Regions from separate parts of the Priestia sp. YIM B13489 genome, predicted to be linked through region 1. Evidence: riboswitches for the same ligand, from Rfam matches in the RefSeq annotation. Region 1 holds a riboswitch; each other region holds the start of a gene.
What was found. Region 1 has a riboswitch for S-adenosylmethionine ahead of metE (5-methyltetrahydropteroyltriglutamate--homocysteine S-methyltransferase). Riboswitches for the same ligand answer to the same signal wherever they lie in the genome.
Positions count from the first base shown of each region.

Region 1 (7,828 bases):
CTGCCTATATGTCAGAAATCGCACCCGCTCATATTCGCGGGAAGCTTTCAGGTTTAAATCAGCTAATGATTGTAATTGGATTATTATTAAGCTATATCGTAGCCTTTATTTTTGAGCCGGTTCCAAACAGCTGGCGATTAATGCTTGGCAGCGCCGGTATTTTTGCAATTGTATTATGCATCGGTATGATCAAGCTTCCAGAGTCGCCGCGCTACTTAATTAAAAATGGAATGCCAGATAAAGCGCGTGAAGTGCTGCGTACGCTTCGCCGCTCAACAGCTGAAGTAGAAGCTGAAGTGTCTGAAATTGAAAGCGTAGCTGTGCATGAACAATCAGGCATTAAGCAGCTGTTTCAGAAAAAGTTTCGTCTAGCTTTAATTATCGGCGTCGGAATGGCAACTTTTCAGCAGATTCAAGGCTCAAACTCAATTGTTTATTATGCAACAAGCATTGCTCGTCAAGTTGGTTTAGCCCCGCAGGTAGCTGCTGGTTTTACGGTTATTGTTGGGGTAATCTTTGTCGTGACAACACTTATTTTTCTGCAGTTTGTCGATAGATTCAACCGCCGTACCATTCTTACGATTGGCGGCGCGGGTATGGCTCTTTCATTTTTTACACCGGCTATTCTAGGAGCGTTAGGCGTTAATGAAGTCGTTGTTAACTGGGTTACGTTAATTGCTCTTTGCTGCTTTATCCTTTGCTATGCGTTTTCTTGGGCGCCGCTTACGTGGATTATTGTAGGAGAAATTTTCCCGCTTTCTGTACGCGGCATCGGTGCTGGGATTTCATCTGCTTTTAACTGGACGGGATCGCTGGCAGTAGGGCTTGTGTTCCCTATCTTAGCTGATCAGTTTAGTTTGGGCGTTATCTTTTCAACGTTCGGGATCATTTGTATTCTCGGTTTATTCTTCATACGCTTTGTAGTTGTTGAAACAAAAGGACGTAGCCTAGAGCAAATTGAAACGGACATGGCAGCTCGTTCTGGAAGAAATTCTGTAAGTCCAGTTGAGCGTAATAAATATGTTTAATTGTCGTAAATGTTTTAAATGTAAGATGCTGAGATAAAAGTATTTTAGCTGAAGTGAAAAACGAACCACTAATCAAACACTTTGATTAGTGGTTCGTTTTTTTATGGTGAACGCAGGTTTCAGCTGTTTCGTTTCTTCTAGCAGTTGATTCGAGAGCAAGGCGAAGACTCCTGCGGGACAAGCGGAACAGATGAGACCCCGCAGGCGCACAAGCGACGAGGAGGCTCATCGGCCGCCCGCGGAAAGCGAAGCCTTGCACGGAAATCAACTGCGGGGGAACAAGCGGTTCAGCTCATGTCGGCCTTTGTTTGTCCCCAGCCTCTTTCTTATTAGTAGATACAGAGAGTTCATCTTTTACCCTGTCCTATTAGTGCCTAATAAAATGGAAAGATAGGTTAGCTTATCATAATGTAGACTTTAATAGATATTCATAACTAGCAATTTCTAAAACGAAAGCTAAATGTGCGTTCTGCTTACAAGAAGGTAGTGACCATCATCAACAAATTCTCATATAAATAAGTAAGCTTGTTTACTTTTAACTAAATTTATTTATTAATAGGGGGATTAACTAGTTGATGAATTTGACGCTTCATGAACGTTCTGAAAAGTTATTAAAGCAAAGAATTAAACAATTAAATCCGAGAGATCCATTTAACTTTGTTTTTATGGGAGACAGCAGAGGTGACGGACCAAACGATAATTGTTTCACGATGAGCGGTGAATTTGAGCTTGTGTTAAAAAAGGCGGTGGAATTGAACCCGCTGTTTATTATTCATGGGGGAGACACCGTCTATACAGGGAAAAAAGAGTATTTGGAGCACTTTGTTAAGGTTGTTGAAAAAATCGCCCCGAACATTCCTATGTTTGTATGCGTAGGGAATCATGATGAACTGTACCTTGATGAAAGCAATCTCGAAAACTTCAGAGCCACTATCGGAAAAGTACACTGGGTCATTGATATTCCTGTCTTCAACTTCCGGTGCATCGCATTAAATAATGTCATCAGTCCCAAGAATAAAATATATGGATTTACAGATAGAGAGCTGAATTATTTAGAGCAGCAGCTAGAGGATGCTCCTCGTAATACCGTTGTAGCTATGCATGCGCAGCCAAATATTGGCCGGTGGTCAAATCTTGAAGGGTTTCCTGTAACGACTCCTCAAAGTCAAGAATTTTTTGATTTAATTCAAGAACACCGCGTGAAAAAAGTGTTAGTCAGCCACGTGCATGCGTATGACGAGCAGTTTATTAGAAAAAACAGAAACGGGTCGTTTACGCTTGGAAGAGGCACTGATTTTGTATTGTCAGGAGGCGCCGGCGCTCCCCTTGATTTTGAGCCGCCTTTAATTTTAAATAATTATAATTTTACGGAATTTTTTGTAAGCAGGTACGACATTTTAGGTCCTCTTCTTTGGAAGGATTTTGGACGACCTCGAAGAAATTGTTTGTAAAAACAAGAAAGTAGAAAGCTAGGTTCAAAAAAAGAGGCTGGAACAAAAGGGTTTTAGACGAAGTGAAACGAATCATCGATCAAGATGTGTGATTAGTGGTTCGTTTTTTTGTTAAGGCAAACGTAGGTTTCATGTGTATAGGTCTTTCTAGCAGGTGATTGGAGGACAAGACGAAGACTCCTGCGGGAAGCGAAGTCTTGTACGGAAATCAACTGCGGTGTCACAAGCGATTCAGCTCATGTATTCCATTTGCCTTTAGAGTGGATTCATTTGGTGATGTCTCAACCTCTTTTGGAAAAATGTGCATAACTCTTAACGAAACCTTGTAGCAGAAGGCTCAGTCAAACGTTATAATAGATAATGAATGATGATATATTCTCTATATTTGTCATATATTTGTATTACATATGTAATTAAAGAAAAACATTCACTTGATATACTGTTTAATGACTTAACTTTATCTTAAAATTTACAGTGAAATGCCTGTTTATAGAGGCTTAGAACATACACAGCAAATGGAGGAGCAATCATGGCAAACGAAAAGATGCAAGAAGGACTTGATCGTTTTATCAAGGAAGATTTAAATGACCTTTTAGGTAGACTGTTCCCCTTAATGGACCGGGAGTGTGCCGAAGAAAAAAGAAAGCTTATCGAAACAGCGGTAGAGTACATTTATTCGTCAGGATATCACCAAGGGGCAAAAGATTTAATCGAAACGCACCGAAAAGATGATTACAAATTGTTAAGGCAAAAGTTAGCGTCAGCGCCTCCTAAAAACTAATTTTTTTGAAATTTCTTTTGACAGCATAAATGTAAGGTGTTAAGATGACTCTACATTCAAAATATTATAAACAATTAAAACTCTTATTGAGAGAGGCGGAGGGACTGGCCCTGTGAAGCCCGGCAACCATTTAACATTCTTGTTGAAAAGGTGCTACATCCTGCAAAGCGTACAGCTTTGAAAAATAAGAGAGGATTTCATAGATACTATGCCTCTCTATTCGTGATAGAGAGGCTTTTTATTTTATGTGAATATGTTTTGAATGAACAATTTTATAAAAATGCATCAGGTGCTGTGTAACGAATGTACGCAGCTTAAAAGGGAAGACCGGTGAAAAGCCGGCGCGGTCCCGCCACTGTAATGGGGAGCAACTTATTAACCACTGTTTCATGTTGAAATGGGAAGGGATAGGAAGCGATGAACCTAAGTCAGGAGACCTGCCTGTTGTATGCACTTAAGCTCTACGGGATATAGAGAGGAGTGAGGAATACGTGTTGAGAAAAACAGGCTATCTCAACTTTAGTTAAGTATGCGTATCATCTCTCTTTTCATTTCGAAAAGAGAGATTTTTTAGTTTACCGATAAAAAATATACAGGGAGTGGAAAAAATGAGCAGTGTAAAAAGTTCAAACTTAGGTTATCCAAGAATTGGTGAAAAACGAGAATGGAAAAAAGCGCTTGAGCAGTTTTGGGCAGGAAAACTAGAGAAAGATATCTTTTTGCAGGAAATTGAGTCTCTTCGTCTAGGGCATTTAAAAAAACAGCGTGACGCAGGAATTGAATTGATTCCAGTCGGCGATTTTAGCTTATACGATCACGTGTTAGATACAGCCGCTATGTTTGGTCTAGTGCCAAAGCGCTTTGATTATGACGGGGGACCGGTATCGCTTGAAACGTATTTTGACATCGCGCGAGGAACAAAAGGTGCGGTAGCTTCTACGATGACAAAATGGTTTAACACAAATTATCACTATATCGTACCAGAGCTTGAGGAATGTACGCCGGCACTTGTAGAAAATCGCCCGCTTCAATTTTACAAAGAAGCAAAACAGAAGCTGAATATTGAAGGCAAGCCCGTTATTTTAGGTCCAGTAACATTTGTGAAGCTGTCAAAAGGATATAAAAAAAGTGAGTTTAAAGAAGTAGTTGAACAATTTGTTCCGCTTTATGCAACTATCTTAGCGGAGCTGCAAGCAGAAGGAGTAGAGTGGGTACAAATAGATGAGCCGGTTTTAGCTACAACGCTATCAAAAGAAGACCTGGCGCTTTACAAAGAAGTCTATCAAGCTTTGAAGGAAGCAGCACCGAATGTAAAAGTCATTTTACAAACGTATTTTGACAGCGTTGATTACTATAAAGAAGTCGTGTCTCTTCCTGTTGAAGGAATTGGTTTAGACTTTGTGCATGACCGAGGCGAAAATCTCACTGCCCTTAATAAATATGGTTTTCCAACTGATAAAGTGCTGGCAGCAGGAGTGATTGACGGACGAAACATTTGGCGTGAAAATTTGGACGAGCAGCTTTTAACGATCAGTGAAATTGAAGAAGCCGTATCAAAAGACCGTTTGATTCTTCAGCCTTCATCAAGTCTGCTACATGTTCCTGTCACGGTGAAAAATGAAGAGACGATTGATCCAGTATTGAAAAATGCGCTCTCTTTTGCAGATGAAAAGCTAAAGGAAATTACGCTGTTAACAAAAGCGGTGCAGCAAGGAAAAGAAGCAATAGAAGAAGAAATAAGCGTAAGCAAGCAGGCAATTCAAGCATTAAATGGATCATCTTTTCGAAATTGTCAAGATGTGCAAAAAGAGCTGAAGCAGCTGCACAGCTATAAAGCAGAGCGACAAGCGCCGTTTGACGTACGTCAGCGCGTTCAGCAAGAAGCGTTTCAACTGCCGCTTCTTCCAACGACCACGATTGGAAGCTTTCCGCAAACAAAAGAAGTGCGAAAAGAGCGTCTAAAATGGCGTAAAGGCGAGTTAAGCGATGAAGCATATGAAGCGTACATTAACGAGGAAATAAAAAAATGGATTGAAATTCAAGAAAACATCGGCTTAGATGTCCTTGTGCACGGAGAGTTTGAGCGTACGGATATGGTCGAATACTTCGGTGAGAAATTAGGAGGCTTTCAGTTTACGAAGTTTGGCTGGGTGCAATCTTACGGTTCTCGCTGCGTGAAGCCGCCGCTTATTTACGGAGATGTATCGTATGAGCAGGCGATGACGATCAAAGAAACGGTCTACGCACAGTCTCTAACAAATAAGCCGCTTAAAGGAATGCTGACGGGTCCGATTACGATTTTAAACTGGTCGTTTGTGCGTGATGATATCCCGCGCTACGACGTCGCAAATCAAATTGCGCTTGCTCTTAGAAAAGAAGTAGAAGCACTTGAAAGTCAGGGCATTTCAATGATTCAAGTAGATGAACCGGCGCTGCGTGAAGGACTGCCGTTAAAACGAGAAAACTGGGACAGCTACTTAAATGCTGCGGTGTATGCGTTCAAGCTAGCGACGGTATCGGTGCAAAACGAGACGCAAATTCACACGCATATGTGCTATTCAGAATTCGAAGAGATTATTGATGCGATTAAAGCGCTGGATGCCGACGTGATTTCCATTGAAACGTCTAAAAGCCACGGTGAATTAATTTATGCGTTTGAAAAACATACGTACAATCAAGGAATTGGACTTGGCGTATATGATATTCACAGCCCGCGCGTACCGAAGCTTGAAGAGCTTCAGCGAAACATTGACCGCGCTCTAAAGGTGCTTGATCCTGCATTATTTTGGATTAATCCCGACTGCGGCCTTAAAACAAGAGGAATCAGCGAGACGGTTGAAGCTTTAAAAGTGATGGTTGAGTCTGCAAAACAAACCAGAAAAAATTTATTACAAAACGTTTAATAATAAGAAAGTAAAGGCCAAGCAGTGTAACCGCTACACTGCTTGGTCTTATGGGATTTTAAAAGGCCAAAAATATCCATTGACACTTCCCGTACATTTTTGTATCTTTTTAAAGGTGTTTTTAAAATCAGGGAGGTACAACATGAGTAACAACAGCACGCAGCACGTTAAAATTGTAACAGCGGATCCATCAGCGCTAGGTCTATTCGGACTTGCCATGGTGACACTTGTTGCATCGTTTCAAAAGCTTGGGGTAACCGATGGTGTTTCATTGGTATTGCCATGGGCGGTTTTTTTAGGCGGAATAGGACAGTTAATCGCGTCTATGCAAGATTTCAAACATAATAATACCTTCGGCGCAACTGCTTTTGGTGCCTTCGGGTTATTTTGGCTAGGTGTAGCTATGACATGGCTTATTCAGCTTGGAGCATTTGGAGAAGCGCTCGCAAAAGAAGCGGATCCAAAGCAGCTCGCATTTGCTTTTGTCGGCTACTTGATTTTCAGCGTTTTTATGACAGTTGGAGCAATGGGCACTCATAAAGTATTATTTATTATTTTTGTGTTAATTGATTTCTTATTCATTGGATTATCGCTAAGTACATTTGGTGTGGCATATGAATACACGCACTTACTAGCAGCAGTGTCAGAGCTATTGATTGCTCTGTTTTCATTCTATGGATCTGCAGCGGCTGTATTAAATACTCACTATGGTCGAATTGTGCTTCCGGTGGGCAAGCCGTTTGGAGCATTTATCAAATAATCAAGATGTTAATTAAAAAGCGAAGTAGGGTTGAATTCTGTATGATGCAGAGGTCAATCCTTTTTTGTTTGGGCATTTTTATATATAGTAGAAAGAGATAGTTATATGTAATAGAAGCTTTTAGAGAAAAAAGAAAATACATAATGAAAGGAAACGTTCCAATGATTATAAGACAAGTGGAGGAAAAAGATTTAAACCAATTAATTACGTTAGAAAACAAAGGCTTTACACCTGCAGAAGCTGCCTCAAAAGATGCATTTATCACGCGGATCAACACTATTCCTGATACGTTTATTATCGCTCAAGAAAATGAAGAAATAATCGGATATGTGAACGGTCCCGTCATTTCAGCTCCGTTTATTACGGATGATTTGTTTGAAAAAACGATTTCGAACCCTGAGGCAGGCGGTCATCAAAGCATTTTAGGTATCGTTGTAAATCCCAATCATCATCACAAAGGAATTGCCAGTATGCTGCTAAGAGAGTTTGAAAAGCAAGCGCAGGACAAACAGCGCTTAACGGTTACTTTAACATGTAAAGAAGAATTGATTCCGTTTTACGAAAAAAACGGATATGTGAATCAAGGAGTAGCGGAGTCTCAGCATGCAGGCGTGCAGTGGTTTAATATGAGCAAGGAGCTTTAACAAACAATGAAATAGAAAAGCACAAGCTTCCTTTAAGGAGTTTGTGCTTTTTTATATTAATTTCTGTGTAGTTATTGTAAATATGTAAAAGTAAAGGTGGTATTTACATGAATAAGTACGGCTTTTTTTATTGAGAGGGTGCACAGGTGTTTAATCTATTTCGTTGCTTCTAGCGGTTGATTGGAGGGCAAGGCGAAGACTCCTGCGGGAAAAGCGGCACAGGTGAGACCCCGCAGGAGCGAAAGCGACGAGGAGGCTCAG
Region 1 covers NZ_JBHZOQ010000036.1:69,628-77,455, forward strand. The annotation lists gene ACFX4W_RS02195 (sugar porter family MFS transporter) at 1-1,028, shown strand, start outside; gene ACFX4W_RS02200 (hypothetical protein) at 1,173-1,361, shown strand; gene ACFX4W_RS02205 (metallophosphoesterase family protein) at 1,604-2,479, shown strand; gene ACFX4W_RS02210 (hypothetical protein) at 3,009-3,260, shown strand; SAM riboswitch class I at 3,341-3,451, shown strand; cobalamin riboswitch at 3,531-3,719, shown strand; gene metE (5-methyltetrahydropteroyltriglutamate--homocysteine S-methyltransferase) at 3,869-6,163, shown strand; gene ACFX4W_RS02220 (acetate uptake transporter) at 6,306-6,923, shown strand; gene ACFX4W_RS02225 (GNAT family N-acetyltransferase) at 7,067-7,567, shown strand; gene ACFX4W_RS02230 (hypothetical protein) at 7,744-7,828, shown strand, end outside.

Region 2 (7,828 bases), on a different contig from region 1:
CCTTCACCATATGTTCCAAAGCCTACACCAGGAGCAACTACAACGTGGGCTTTTTCAAGGAGTAAATCTGAAAACTGTTCGGAAGTATATCCTTCAGGAACTTTTAGCCATGCAAAAAAGGAGCCTGCTGGAGATGTAACATCCCAACCAATTTCTCGAAGCCCTTGAATAAAGGTATTGCGTCTAGATTCATAGCGCTTAACTAAATCATTCACACATTGTTGAGATTCCAACAGAGCTGCGGCTGCTGCCTCTTGAACCGCCCCAAAGAGACTGACATACATATGATCTTGAAGAAGATTAATAGCTTCTACTACACTTTCATTTCCTACAGCAAATCCAACTCGCCATCCCGCCATGTTATACGTTTTAGAAAGAGTATAAATTTCAATTCCCGTCTCTTTTGCACCAGGAGTCTGTAAAAAACTGATTGGCTTTTTACCATCAAACCCAATTGCTCCGTAAGCAAAGTCGTGTACCACACAAATATCGTGCTTGGCAGCAAACGCCACGGTGTCTTCAAAAAATTCTGCCGTTGCCACTGCACCAGTAGGATTATTCGGATAGTTTAAAAACATGAGCTTTGCCTGTTCTTTAGCACGTTCACTTATCTCTTCGTATACGGGTAGAAAATGATTTTCAGCCGTGAGAGGCATCACTTCCATCTTGGCTTTTGCAAGCTCTACTCCAGACCAGTAATCAGGATACCCAGGATCCGGAACCAGCACCGTATCTCCAGGATTTAACAAGCACTGCGGGATTTCAACAAGTCCACCCTTTCCGCCAAATAAAATAGCTACTTCTTTTTCAGGATCTACATCAACGCCATATTCTCGTTTATAAAAAGTCGCAACGGCCTCTTTTAAAAACTGGTGCCCCCGAAATGGAGAATACTTATGATGCATAGGATTAGCACTTGCTTTTTGCAGTGTTCCTACAATATGTGAAGGAGTAGGCTGATCAGGATTTCCCTGTCCTAAGTTAATAACGTCGTGCCCTTGGGCCATTACTTTTCCTACCTTGCCCACAAGTGATGCAAAAAATTGTTTTGGTAAACTTTTTAATAGTTCCGATTGCTCAAATTGTTTCATCATCGCACACCTTCTCAAAAAATTCTTGAAATTCTAGTCACAAATAATATATTGTAATACTCAACTTGTAAAGTCATTTTTTTCAACTACTAAAAAAAGGACGGATGATAAAGTGAGTGTAAAAATTACGTGTTTGCAGCTTGATATTGCGTTTGGAAACCCAACTAAAAACCGAAAATATATCGAACAAAAAATGACGGAAGCCCTGAAAGAAAACCCTGATATCCTTGTGCTTCCTGAGCTATGGGATACAGCTTATGATTTGACGCGGCTAGACGAAATTGCAGATGATGAAGGACAGCAAGCCAAGCAATTAATCTCTCAGTTTGCTAAAACGAACGAAGTAAATATTGTGGCAGGTTCGATCGCGAAAAAAACAGAGCAAGGCATCACGAATACGATGTATATTTTTGACCGAAAAGGTCGTGAAGTATCACAATACAGTAAACTGCACTTATTTAAATTAATGGATGAACACCTGTATTTAGAAGCAGGAACAGCAAAAAATCTTTTTACACTTGAACAGTCACTGTGCGCAGGAGTTATTTGTTACGATATTCGTTTTCCAGAATGGATTCGGGTTCACACTAGCAGCGGAGCAGAAGTCTTGTTTGTTGTCGCTCAGTGGCCGGCTCCAAGACTTGCCCACTGGAAAGCCCTGCTCATTAGCCGTGCAATCGAAAATCAATGCTATGTAATCGCATGTAATCGTGTAGGCCAAGATCCTAATAACACATTTGCCGGACATTCCTTAGTCATCGATCCGTGGGGAGAAATAATCGCTGAAGCTGGCGATAGCGAAGAACTTTTGAGTGCTGAGGTTAACCTGGAACTTGTAAAAGAAATTCGTAAACAAATTCCCGTCTTTACAGATCGCCGTACAGAATTTTATTAATTATGTATTGACAGCCGTTTTTTTGCATGATACGATTTTCACCAGATATCATAAAATATTCAAACAAATCAAAATTGAATAAGTAATCGTACTCTTATCAAGAGTTGGCTGAGGGATTTGGCCCTGTGAAGCCCAGCAACCGACCGTCATTCCATCCTAAGATGGATCACACCCGTAAAACATGTTTTACAAAGGCACGGTGCTAATTCCAACAGAAAGTAATTTTTTCTGGCAGATAAGAGGTTTGAACACTACAATCAAGCCTCTTTCCAACGAAAGAGGCTTTTATATTTTCTAAAATTATAAAAGCCTCCATATATTCTTAAACCTATTAACTTAGTAAACAAATCAGTTTAATAAACTATGGAGGGATTCCGATGTCAACAACAAAAACAGAGAAATATCACCCTTTAACAGAAATTTCAGCAATCAAACTTGTGAAAAAGCTAGGTCTTTTTGATGCCACAGAAGCACTGACTGCCCGTGAAATTGGTGACGGCAACTTAAATCTCGTCTTTCACATCATAAATGATCAAACAAATAAATCCATTATCGTCAAACAAGCGCTTCCCTATGCAAAAGTTGTAGGCGAAAGCTGGCCTCTATCCTTGAACCGTGCCACAATTGAAAGCAATGCGCTCAAGCAATTCGGTGCATTTACGCCAGAACTTGTGCCCGCTGTTTATTACCACGATGAAACGCTTGCTGTTACGGTCATGGAAGACCTGTCTCATTTAACGATTTCTCGCGCCGGACTTATTCAAGGTGAAAGTTATCCTCTGCTCTCACAGCATATCGGTTCTTTTTTAGGACATATTGCGTTCAAAACGTCTGATTTCGCCTTAAAACCTCAGGATAAAAAAGAAGAAGTTGTTAAGTACAGCAACCCCGACTTATGCAATATTACGGAAGATTTAGTTTTTACAGATCCTTTTTTTGATATTGATACAAATGAATTTGAAAAAGCGCTGCGTCCTGATGTAGAAGAATTGTGGAATGATGGTGATGTAAAGCTACAAGCAGCAAAATTAAAATATAAATTTTTAACAAATGCGCAAACGCTAATCCACGGTGATTTACATACAGGCAGCATCTTTTCTAGCAGTCAAGAAACGAAAGTGATTGATCCAGAATTTGCTTTTTACGGTCCGTTTGGATTCGATTTAGGGCAATTTGTTGCGAATTTATTTTTAAATGCTCTTTCTCGAGAAACAAATCGCGAACCGTTATTTGCACACATTACGAACACATGGAACGTATTCAAAGATACCTTTACTGCGCTTTGGCATTCTGAAAACACTGAACCTTTCGCTAAAGATGAGCGCTTATTACATGAAATTTTAACGCAAACGTGGCAAGATGCTGTTGGATATGCAGGATGTGAAATCATTCGACGTACGATTGGCTTAGCTCACGTGGCGGACTTAGACGAAATTTCTTCAGAGGAAAGAAAAATTAACGCTAAACGTACTGCGTTAAAAATTGGACGCTATTTGCTTCTGCACCAACAAGATGTTTCACCAAATGAATTTGAACATTTACTTCGATAACGAATAATGTACACAATGAAAGGATCGGTATCAGCATGACAAATACACTATCACTTCCGCGCTCAGTGGAATGGAATGAATCATATATTACTTTATTAGATCAGCAGCAGCTTCCTGGCAAAGTTGAATATATTAAGCTGCAAACCATTAAAGACGTATGGGATGCTATCACTACCTTGAAAGTACGCGGAGCTCCTGCAATTGGCATTACGGCGGCTTTTGGTCTTGCTCTTTCTGCGCTTAGCTATGACACAGATTCAGTCAAGGAATTTAACAAAAAACTAGCTCTTGATCAACAGTATTTAGCTAGTTCACGCCCTACTGCCGTCAATTTATTTTGGGCATTGGAGCGCGTAGCGAAAAGCGCTGAATCCGCTTCGTCCGTTAATGAAGCTAAAACAAAAGTTGTTCATGAAGCTATTCAAATTCAAGTAGAAGATGAAGAAACGTGCTACCGAATTGGAGATCATGCTCTTTCTTTATTTAAAAAGAAAGATAAAATCATGACAATATGTAATGCTGGTTCAATTGCTACAGCTTATTACGGAACAGCCTTAGCACCTTTTCACTTGTCTAAGCAGCGCGATATTCCGCTTGAAGTATTTGCCTGTGAAACAAGACCCGTTCTTCAAGGTTCTCGCTTAACAGCCTGGGAACTTCAGCAGTCGGGAGTGGACGTGACGCTGATTACGGATAATATGGCCGCTCATACCATTAAAACAAAAGGAATTAATGGGATTATTGTAGGTGCTGACCGCATTGCAGCAAATGGCGATACGGCTAACAAAATTGGAACATATGGACTTGCTCTTTTAGCGAAAGCATTCGGTATTCCATTTTACGTAGCAGCGCCGCAGTCCACATTTGATTTATCTATTCAAGACGGCAGCAGCATCCCTATTGAAGAACGTTCACCTAAAGAAGTAACGCACATTGGAGATACACAAATTGCTCCAGACGGAATCTCTGTGTACAATCCAGCTTTTGATGTGACGCCAAGCGAACTGATTACGGCCATTATTACAGAGCATGGAATTATCCATTCCCCGTCTTTGGAATCCATTCAAAAAGTTTTATTGCAATCTGCTCAATAAAAAAAGCCGCTGCTATGCGGCTTTTTTTTGTTGAGCACTGGTTTTCACCTGCATTTGTAACACAATTGTAACAGTACTCTCTTCTTTTTCTACATATATTATAGGGGATTCTTTTTGAATAAGGGGGAGTAAATATGAGTTCAGAGCAAAAAACGGATAAAAACAAAGCGCTGAATCGTAAGCAGCACTATCAGCTATTCGATTTATCCAAAGATGAAGAACTAAATTCCCTTCCTTCTCCTCAGCAAATTGACGGTGTTTTTGTGCAGGGAGAAGGCTGGAAATTGGACGGTGAATAGTTATTTTAACTCCAGAGCGCCTTTTGCTACATTTCTTTCAAGCATTAATAGTTTCTCTTTTATATGAGTTTGGGAACCTGCATAACCTGTTAAAGCTCCATTTTTTCCAATCACACGGTGACAAGGTAAAATAATAGGCAGTGGATTTCGACGATTCGCTTGTCCCACAGCCCTTACGGCTTTAGAGCGATTAACAGACTCCGCTACATCACTATAAGACCACGTTTGTCCATAAGGTATACCTTTAAGCGTTAACCATACTTCTTTTTGGAAGTCTGTTCCTTTTATATCCAAAGGCAAATCAAATGTTAACGTGCGCCCTCCAGCATAATCCTGCAGCTGTCGCTTTGCTTCTTTCACATGATGATAATTTTCGTCATGGACAAGTTTTTTAAGCTGCTCGTTATGATCATCGCTATCAAACCAAATATGTTGAACCCCTTTTTCCGAGGCTACAATATAAATTTTCAAATCAGAAAATAAATTCATTTCTCCGTAGTACATATTTTTTATCCTTTCTAATTAAGCTGGAAGAATAACATGAAAAGCTGTGCCTTCTCCTATTTTGCTTTCCACTTCAATTCGCCCTTTATGTTCTTCGATAATTTTATATGAGACCATCAAACCGAGTCCCGTTCCTTTTTCTTTTGTCGTATAAAATGGTTCTCCTAAGCGCTTGATGCGCTCTTCGGGCATTCCGTCTCCTTGATCTCGAATGGAGACCGTCACGTAGTGCGGCTCTGTAGAGTAAACTTCAACAATAATTCTTCCTCCGTTTGACGTGACTTCAATTGCATTTTTAATGACATTTATTAGTACTTGCTTAATTTGGTTCGGCTCGCAGTATACCATTGGCAGGTGAGGAGACACACTTAGTTCAAACTGAATATTTTCTAAAAGCGCTTGAGCATTTAATAAATCAATCGTTTCTTTAACAACCCCAGCTAGATTTTTCTTTTCAAACTTTACGGCCTGTGGCTTAGCGAGTACGAGAAACTCTGTAATAATGGTTTCAATTCTTTTTAATTCGGATTTAATAATATCAAAATAAAGAGAGTGATCTTCTTGAATGCTGCTTTCTAACAGCTGCACAAACCCTTTTAAAGCTGTCATCGGGTTGCGGATTTCATGCGCAATCCCAGCTGCTAACTGGCCGACTACTTGAAGCGTATCCGATTTTCGAATCTGCTCTTGCATTTGATTTCGTTCCGTTACGTCTCTTAAAAGCGTCATATATAGACCTGGCAAGATATCTTTTTTCGTGGAAAATTCGATATTTTTAACTTTTTCGTTCCCCGTAACGTACGTAATCTCTCCTTCTGCTTCCCCTTTTTGCTCAATCGTTTCTTTATGCTCAATGACCGCATCTAAATTCGCTGAAGAAATAAAATCCTCCATGGAGTGCGCACAAATCTCCTCTTTGCTGAGTTCTAGAATATCACAAAGAGAAGAATTTACATCAACAATATTTCGCTTGCCGTCCCATAAAACTAACCCATCGATCGAACCATTAAAAATCTGTCTGAATTTCTCTTCGTTATTCCGAAGCTCCTGTTCGATTTTTGTACGTTCACTGATGTTTCGAAAAATCGTTAAATGGTCTCCTTCTATAATGCCTTTTTTCCCTGTGAATTCCAACTGTTTGATTTCTCCATTTGGCATGTAAAAAGGAAGCTGATTACGAATTTCTCCTTTTGTTTGAAACGTTTGGAGCACCTTTAACGCACTAAAGCTTTTTGTATCGATAAACGTATACAAATTGCTTCCAATTAATTTGTTTAACGGCAGCTCAAATGTACGCGAAGAAGCAAGATTAGCGTTCAAGATTTCACCATCATCTCTCCAAATCAAGATCGCTTCAATCGCATTTTCAAAAATAGCCCTGAAATTTTTTTCGCTTCTCAACAGCTGCTGCTCCATCAGCCGTTTTTCCGTCACGTCTCTCATAATGGACATATAGTATTGACTGTATATATTAGCCGTTGTGGTAAATTCAAAAAAAGTAACGTCTCCATTTTCGAGCCTGATCGGTAGCTCACCGCTTGTCTTTCCTTCTTGATGCAGAGTTCTCCATAATTTTTTCACCTTATAATGATAAGTAGGTTCTACAAGCTCTTCTAATGTTTTGGTTAGAAGCTGTGCTCTTGTGTAATTTAATCGTTCGCAAAATGAAGGGTTCGCGTCGATAAGCTGACCCGTTCGATCAAAAATGACAATTCCGTCTACCGCTTCATTAAATACATCCATAAACATATGATGACTAATAAACCGTTCATTTTCCATAATTTTGTGCTGCGTAATATCCCGAAATGTACACACAATAATGCCCGACATGTGACTATGTTTGTGTGAAGTAAATTCAACATGTTTCATCATGCCGCTTCGAAGCGTCATCGCGCCTTCATATTTAAAATAGCTTTCTTCTAAGAGTGCTGGATAATACGCTTCAATCATGTCATACGGAAAATACATCAGAAAATCTTTCATTTGATACGTTAATAGCTCATCCTTTGTTTTTTCAAACAGCCCGCAGGCTGATTCATTTGCATTTATAACTTGAAAATACTCATCAAATACGACAATGGCATCTAATACGTCATTAAAAATAGCTCGTAGCTGCTGTAATTCACCTTGCTGCTTTTGCTCAGCTTCAGATGTTAATTCTCTGTGTGGTGACATGCTCATTGCTCCTTTCTTTTGCACTTCCCATTTCCCCACCTTTTATCTATAGACTTAGTATTCTACAAGATTTGCTTTTTACCTTTTTAAAATTAGCCACGTTTATTCAAAATGCGACATTTCTTCACATTATCCCGCTATTTAGAAATGGAGCATGAATAAAAGAGGCTGAGACATAACAAAATGAATCCAATCTAAAGACGAACAAATGAGATGCATG
Region 2 covers NZ_JBHZOQ010000053.1:3,371,947-3,379,774, reverse strand. The annotation lists gene ACFX4W_RS23170 (pyridoxal phosphate-dependent aminotransferase) at 1-1,091, opposite strand, end outside; gene ACFX4W_RS23165 (carbon-nitrogen family hydrolase) at 1,204-1,986, shown strand; SAM riboswitch class I at 2,078-2,228, shown strand; gene mtnK (S-methyl-5-thioribose kinase) at 2,364-3,536, shown strand; gene mtnA (S-methyl-5-thioribose-1-phosphate isomerase) at 3,572-4,630, shown strand; gene ACFX4W_RS23150 (hypothetical protein) at 4,765-4,929, shown strand; gene ACFX4W_RS23145 (methylated-DNA--[protein]-cysteine S-methyltransferase) at 4,930-5,433, opposite strand; gene ACFX4W_RS23140 (PAS domain S-box protein) at 5,452-7,608, opposite strand.
Region 2: linked by a shared signal. The riboswitch ahead of mtnK (S-methyl-5-thioribose kinase) and the one ahead of metE (5-methyltetrahydropteroyltriglutamate--homocysteine S-methyltransferase) in region 1 are both predicted to bind S-adenosylmethionine.

Region 3 (7,828 bases), on a different contig from region 1:
CGTTGACCGCTTTTTTTAGATGGTTTGCTTATTTTTTTCTAAAACAATACCCGCTGCTTCACTAACAGATGACACAACAGCAGAGGCGTGGCGCTGCACAGCTTCAGGAGCTGTAGCCATAGCGAAACTGTTCGGCGTTAATTGAAACATAGGAATATCATTAAATGAATCCCCCACACATGCAATTTCCTCTGGTTTTAGCTGAAGATGATTTAATAAAATTTCAATGGCATTTCCTTTGCTGATATGTTTAGGCATAATATCCAAACACTGCTTGGCAGAAATATATGTATCAATATAATCACCAAACTCTTCGTTCACTTCTTTTTGCAGAGCTACCATTTCATCATGATCTCCAAGAACCGTGATTTTAGATGGAGAAAGAGCGTGACCAAATGAATCCGTCATTTCAATTTGTTCTTCGATAGGGAAAAACATGTGAGTTTCAATCGCTTCAATAATTTCATTTCGCTGCTCTACGTAATTCGTGTCGTTTGAACAGACAAGCGTAATACGGTTAGGATCTATCGTTTTTTTATAAAGTTGAACCGCTAAATCATCTTCAAACACTTTTCCATGAAGTTCTTGATTTTCTTTGGTCCACACAAATCCTCCGTTTTGGCTAATGCGATGAAATGTATTATTAATATCAGTAGAAATCTTTAAAATTTCCGTATCCATTCGTCCAGACGCAAGACAAACCTCTACTCCTTGGCGCTGAAGTTCACTAAGTGCGTCTGCATTATGCTGTTCTACGTATTTTTCTTCGTGTAAAAGAGTGCCATCTAAGTCGCTTACAAATAATTTAATCATTGCTTGAAAATTCCTTTCCCTGAAAAATTTGCTGTGACAAGAGCGTTACAAATTTATTACATTCCTTATTCTATCAGTGTTTCCCAAGAAACTCATAAAAAAAGCTCAGACCGGCGGTGAATTCAAAGAGATTAAGACATAACTGCATCAATTTTTTTCGCAGGAGTCTTCGCCTTGCCCTTCAGTCAACAGCTAGAAACAGCTACATGAAATCCAGTTCACGATCACAATGAAAAAAATCCGAACGCAGTTGATTCTCAATTAAGAATCTGGATTTACGGTTCGGATCTTTCTTCAGCTAAAACCCATTTGTCGCAGCCTTTTTTTCAGGTTTGTTCACTGTAAAAAAACAGCCGCGGTCTAAAAGACCGCGGCCATATTTTACAATACGTTAAAATATTTCGCTTCAGGATGTGCAAAAACAAGGGCTGTAACAGAAGCTTCTGGTTCCATCATGAAACCGTCTGTTAACTGAATGCCGATGTCTTCAGGTTTAAGTAATTTAAACAGTTTTGCTTGGTCCTCAAGGTCTGGACATGCAGGATATCCGAATGAAAAACGCTGACCTTGGTATTTGGCTGAAAAACGCTCCGCCATTGTAAAGTCAGGCGAATCGGGGAATCCCCAGCGGTCACGAATTTGCTGATGAACACGTTCTGCTAATCCTTCAGCTAGTTCAAGCGCAAGAGCTTGGAACACGTGACTCTTTAAAAACTCGCCGTTTTCTTTGAATTTCGCCGCGCGTTCGCGAATGCCTGTTCCTGCTGTTACAGAGAAGAAACATACATAGTCCATCTCTTTTTCTTTAGGCTTTGCAAAATCAGATAAGCACAAGAACTGTCCTTTTGCTTGTCGAGGGAAGGTAAAGCGTTCAATTTCTGTTTTTTCATCAGCAGGATCATAAATAATTAAATCATTTCCGTCTGCTTGAGCAGGGAAGAACTGATAAATAACCGCTGGCTTAATTAAGTTTTCTTTTAGTGCCAGTTCGAGCAGGTCATCAACGGTTTCTTTTAATTGAACAGCACGCTCATCTTTTTCAGCAAGCAGCTTATTCACTTTTCCTTTTAGTCCTAAGTGATGGCCTAAAAGCATCTGCCAGTTAATATACGGAAGAACCTGTGCCAAATCGTAGTGTTTAACAACGTGGCGCTTTAAATCAGCAGGTACAAAAACAGGAGAGTCCGTTGAAATGGCGGATCTTTCTAAAACAGCCGTAGCTGCTTGAGCGGTTTGAGGCTGGCGTTCTCGAACCGTTACTTTCTTTTCTTGCCGCGTTTTTAAATCTGCTAAAAGCTGAATAACTTCTTCTTTGTTCTGCAGCTTATTTGCTAACGCTAATCCGTCCATCGCATCTTTGGCGTAGAGGACCGCACCTTCATATTCCGGGGCAATTTTAAAGTCAGTAAATTTACGGGAAAGGGCAGCGCCTCCTACCATAATTGGAACATCAATGCTTGATTGTGTTAAATCTTGGGCAGTCAAAACCATTTGCTGAGCTGACTTTACTAGAAGACCTGACAGGCCAATGATGTCTGGCTTTTCTTCTTTTACTGCTTCAATCAGCTGCTGGGGCGTTACTTTAATTCCTAAATCTATTACTTTAAAACCATTGTTGCTTAAAATGATGTCTACTAAGTTTTTACCGATATCATGCACGTCGCCTTTAACCGTTGCAAGAATAACTTTGCCTTTTCCAGAATCATTTTCAGTTGCTTCCATATGAGGTTCTAAAAAGGCAACGGATGCTTTCATCACTTCCGCACTTTGAAGCACTTCTGCTACAATCAGCTGGTTGTCATTAAACAAACGTCCAACTTCCGCCATCCCCTTCATAAGCGGTCCGTTAATAATATCTAACGGATCATCATATTGAGCTAAAGCCTGTTCTAAATCAGGAAGCAATCCTTCTTTTGTACCTTCGACAATATACATTGCCAATCGTTCTTCGAGTGTTAACGTAGAAATTTCTACTTTTGCTTCTTTCTTTTTATCACGATAAAAGTCGGTAAACGTGCTTAACGTTTCATCAGTTGTGTTAAATAATAACGCATTAGCAAGCTCAATTTCAGCTTCTGGAATAGAAGCATAGCGCTCTAACTTTTCGGTATTAACAATGGCATAATCGAGTCCAGCCTGCGTACAGTGATAAAGGTAAACCGCATTTAGTACTTCACGTCCGACTGGAGGAAGACCGAATGACACGTTACTTACGCCGAGAATGGTCAGGCAATCAGGCAGGGCTTCTTTAATCATTTTAATCCCCTTAACTGTTTCTTCAGCAGAACCAATGTATTGTTCATCACCAGTCCCTACAGGAAACACAAGAGGGTCAAAAATAATATCTTTTGGATTAAAGCCATGTTTTTCAACAAGCAAATCATGTGAGCGTTTAGCAATCTCTACTTTTCGTTCTGCAGTAACGGCCATGCCTGTTTCATCGATTGTACCGACAACCAGAGCTGCACCGAATTTTTTTGCTAGCGGTAAGATTGCATCAAAACGCTCTTCACCATCTTCTAAGTTAATGGAGTTAATAATGACCTTACCTTGCGAGTACGTTAAAGCTTTTTCAATAACTTTCTCGTCCGTTGAATCGATTACAAGAGGAACCTTCACTTTTTTTACAACTTCTTGAATAAATTCCTCCATGTCTTCCATTTCTTCACGGTCCGGATCTGCCAAGCAAATATCAATAACGTGAGCACCATTTTTAACTTGAGCACGCGCAATTTCAGATGCTTCTTCAATTTTTCCTTCCGCAATCAGACGCTTGAACTTGCGAGAACCGATTACATTCGTACGTTCTCCCACAAAAAGAGGGCGCATAGAATCGTCATATACAAGCGGTTCAATACCGGTTACAGCATGGTTATGCTCGGAGCGATCAAGCGAACGGGGCGCAACCTCTTTTACCGCTTCCGCCAGTGCTTTAATATGAGCAGGCGTTGTACCGCAGCATCCGCCTACAAAGTTCAGCCAGCCTTTATCAGCAAACCCTTTAATTTTTTGAGCAAGCAGCTCAGGGGATTCATGATAATTGCCTTCTTCATCCGGAAGTCCAGCGTTTGGATAACAGCTAACTGCTGAAGTGGCTAGGTCTGAAAGAGAGCGAATATGATCCGTCATAAATTCAGGGCCTGTCGCGCAGTTAAGTCCGACTGAAAGAGGCTTCATGTGTTCCAGTGATAAGTAAAAAGATTCGATATCTTGACCAGCGAGAGTTGTTCCCATCGGCTCAATTGTTCCTGAAATCATAATAGGAACTTCGGTTTTTAGTTTTTCAAACGCCGCTGTAATACCTAAAAATGCGGCTTTTACGTTCAGCATATCTTGACAGGTTTCGACTAAAAGCAAGTCAACGCCGCCGTCTAACAAACCTCGAGCTTGCTCTTCATACGATTCTACTAACTCAGGGAATGTAATACCTCCGGTAACAGAGAGAGTTTTAGTGGTAGGACCGATAGCTCCAGCTACGAACCTAGGCCATTCGGGAGTTGAATATTTATCGCGGGCTGCACAAGCAAGCTTCACAGCTTCGATATTCAATTCATACGCCAAGTGACCTAAATCGTATTCATCAAGTACGGTAGATGTTGAGCCAAACGTATTGGTTTCAATGATGTCAGCACCTGCTGCAAAGTACTCTTCATGAATGCGCTGAATCACATGAGGCGCTGTTCGAGTCAAATATTCGTTGCAGCCTTCATATTCTTCGCCGCCAAAATCTTCAGCGGTTAAATCAGCATCTTGAATCATCGTTCCCATTGCTCCATCGATGATGAGTATTCGCTTCTTTAGTTGTTGTTCGATAAGTGAGCTCATTTATATCTTCCTTTCTGATGTAACAAGTTGCTTGTCATGAATATAGCGTGTTAGAATTTCGGTCATTTCATAGCGCATAAACGGCGTAATTAAGTAAATACCGTCAAATAACTCATATGCTGTATCAATTAAGCTTTTTGCAATCGCAAGACCTTCGACTTCACCGCGGATTCGGTCATTTCCCGTTGCATCCATGCGTTCTAGAATATCTTCTGATAATTTAATTCCAGGTACTTCATGGTGAATAAATCGAGCATTTCTTGCGCTTGTTAACGGCATGATACCGATATATACCGGTGTTGTTAAATGTTTGGTTGCTTCATATACCTCTTCAATTTGCTTAGTTGAATAGAGAGGCTGAGTAATGAAATAGTGAGCCCCGCAGTCGATTTTCTTTTCCAAACGCTGAACGGCTCGGTCTAAGTGACGCACGTTTGGGTTAAAGGCAGCTGCAATGGAAAAATTGGTTTTTTGACCAAGTGGTTTGCCGGAATAAGATAGTCCTTCATTAAACTGAGCGATTAAACTAATCAAGTCAAATGAAGATAAATCGTAGACCGAAGTGGCGCCAGGGAAATCGCCAACTTTTGACGGATCACCCGTAATTGCAAGTACTTGATTCATTCCTAGCGTATGAAGTCCCATTAAATGAGATTGAAGTCCAATTAAATTTCGGTCGCGACAGGTAATATGAATAAGCGGTCGTGCTTTTGTTTCTTGCTGCATCAGTGTTGCCATTGCCAAGTTGCTGATGCGAGGTGAGGCAAGAGAATTATCAGCTAATGTAATAGCATCTACGCCGACTTTATCAAGTGCTTTTGCGCCTTCTAAAAATTTCGTCGGACCAAGCTGTTTAGGCGGATCTAGCTCGACGATAACCGAGCGGCGCTTCTTCACAATTTCATGCATATGAGGTTTATCCTGCTGCTCACGCTCTTGAACCGTAACGGCAGGTCTCATTTTAACAACTTTGCTTGTAATCGGAGGCAGCTCTTTTAAGGCAGATGACATTGCGCGTACGTGAGCTGGTGTTGTACCGCAGCATCCTCCAATTAAGCGAACCCCTTGTTCGCGGAATAAACGCGCGCTTTCTACAAAGTAGTCTTCATTTGTTTCATATTCCAGCTTTCCTTCCACATACGCCGGAAGGCTGGCATTAGGGTAAGCAGATAAGAAAGCACGATCAGGAAGCGGTACTTCTTCAAGAGACTGAATCATATGATAAGGACCTAAACGGCAGTTTAGCCCGACAACATCTGCTCCCAGCGCCTCTAATTCTTTTAATGCATCTGCTAAAGGGCGGCCATCTTGCAGTACGCCAATATCATGCAGGGAAACGTGAGTAATAATAGGCTTATCCGTTTCTTTTCTTGCCAGTGTAAGAACGGTTTTTAATTCTTCGAAATCATAGTATGTTTCAAACAAAAGGCCATCCACGCCTTCATTTAAAAGCCAAAACATCTGTTCACGAATGCTTCGCTTAACCTCTTCTAAACTAATAGCGTTTTTTTGGAAAGAACGAATTCCGCCGAGTGTACCAACCACGTAAGCCTGATCTTTTGCAGCTTGTTTCGCTAATTTTACACCAGCAACATTGATGTCTTTGACTGAATCTTCTAATCCATAACGGGCAAGTTTTTGATAATTAGCAGCGTACGTATTTGTTTGAATAACGTTTGCACCAGCTTCTACATAGGCTCTGTGAATACGAGCAACCTCTTCTGGTTTGGTGATGTTTAGTTCTTCAAAACAGCTGTCAATACCGTGTGAGTAAAGGAGGGTACCAGTGGCACCATCCCCAATTAAAATTTTAGACTTTAAATCTTCAAGTAACCCCATGTCAAAACCTCCTTAAATTGTTCCGCTTCTATTTCACGAGTGATTCGTTTTATGCAATATGCCGATAAAATAGAAAAAGTCTTCTTAAGAAGAAGACTTTTTTCGCCTTCTTATCTTCCAAGCAATAAATTGCTTGCTGGATTTAGCACCATGTCTCTAACGACTGGTTGCTGAGGTTTCAAAGGGCCAGTCCCTCCACCTCTCATGATAAGAATCAATTGTATATAATTGAAACATATTTTTTTAAATAGAAAGAATACTTATTTAATAATTTATCTGATTTTTAGAAATTATACAACAGTAAATTGTGAATTTCCAGCAAATATTGAGGAAAATTTAAAAGCTAAAGGGAAAATATCCGTATATTTTGTTTGAAAATGACTGTTATGTTAGGGGTTAAAGAGTTTTTTGTGAGAAATACAAAAAGAAAATGAAAAAAATAAACCAAAAGGCACAAGCACTGGGATGTGCGTAGATTTACACGTGAAAAGGCTCGTCTTTTTTTTATCGTTTCTACATATAGTGAACTATGAAGGATAGAAGGGTGATGGGCATGAAAAGGTGGAAACTCACGCTGCAGGTTGCTGCTACGTATGTAGGCACCGTTGTAGGAGCCGGTTTTGCAACAGGCAAGGAAATCGTTCAATTTTTTACACAGTACGGGGAACTTGGAATGGTCGGAATTTTGGTCAGCGGCTTGTTTTTTATTTGGCTAGGTTCAAAAATGATGCTGCTTTCGCACGCAATTGGGGCTTCTTCTTATCAGCAGCTTAATACATATTTATTTGGTGATGTGCTTGGAAAAGTGGTAAACGGTGTAATGATTGTCATTTTATTTGGAGTAACTTCAGTCATGCTAGCGAGTACGGGAGCAATAGGAAAAGAACAGTTTGGGCTGTGGCCTCCTGTTGGGATGATTTTTACAATTGTTTTAACTTATATATTTATCGCAAAAGGAATTAACGGTATTTTAATGGTTAATTCTCTTGTTGTGCCGATGATGCTTTCATTTGCTTTTATCATATTTATGCCGAATATCAGCTATTTCTCACTGATTCAAACGAAGCCGGATTTAACGCTCGTCACGCAGTGGAAGTGGGCGGTTAGTCCCTTTTTATATATTTCCCTGAATCTAGCTTTGGCTCAGGCCGTTTTGGTCCCATTAGGAAGCTCGGTGAAAGATAGGAGCGTGATTACAAAAGGGGCCTTAATAGGAGGTTGTGTACTTACGTTTATGCTTGTTTCTACTCATCTTGCCCTTTCCAATTTGCCTTATTCATTTCAACTTGATATTCCGATGAGTGCCGTTGTTAAAAATATCTCAGCGTGGGTGAATGTTTTATTTACGGTA
Region 3 covers NZ_JBHZOQ010000053.1:3,417,816-3,425,643, forward strand. The annotation lists gene ACFX4W_RS23380 (Cof-type HAD-IIB family hydrolase) at 16-813, opposite strand; gene metH (methionine synthase) at 1,195-4,638, opposite strand; gene ACFX4W_RS23390 (bifunctional homocysteine S-methyltransferase/methylenetetrahydrofolate reductase) at 4,639-6,477, opposite strand; SAM riboswitch class I at 6,585-6,691, opposite strand; gene ACFX4W_RS23395 (YkvI family membrane protein) at 7,031-7,828, shown strand, end outside.
Region 3: linked by a shared signal. The riboswitch ahead of ACFX4W_RS23390 (bifunctional homocysteine S-methyltransferase/methylenetetrahydrofolate reductase) and the one ahead of metE (5-methyltetrahydropteroyltriglutamate--homocysteine S-methyltransferase) in region 1 are both predicted to bind S-adenosylmethionine.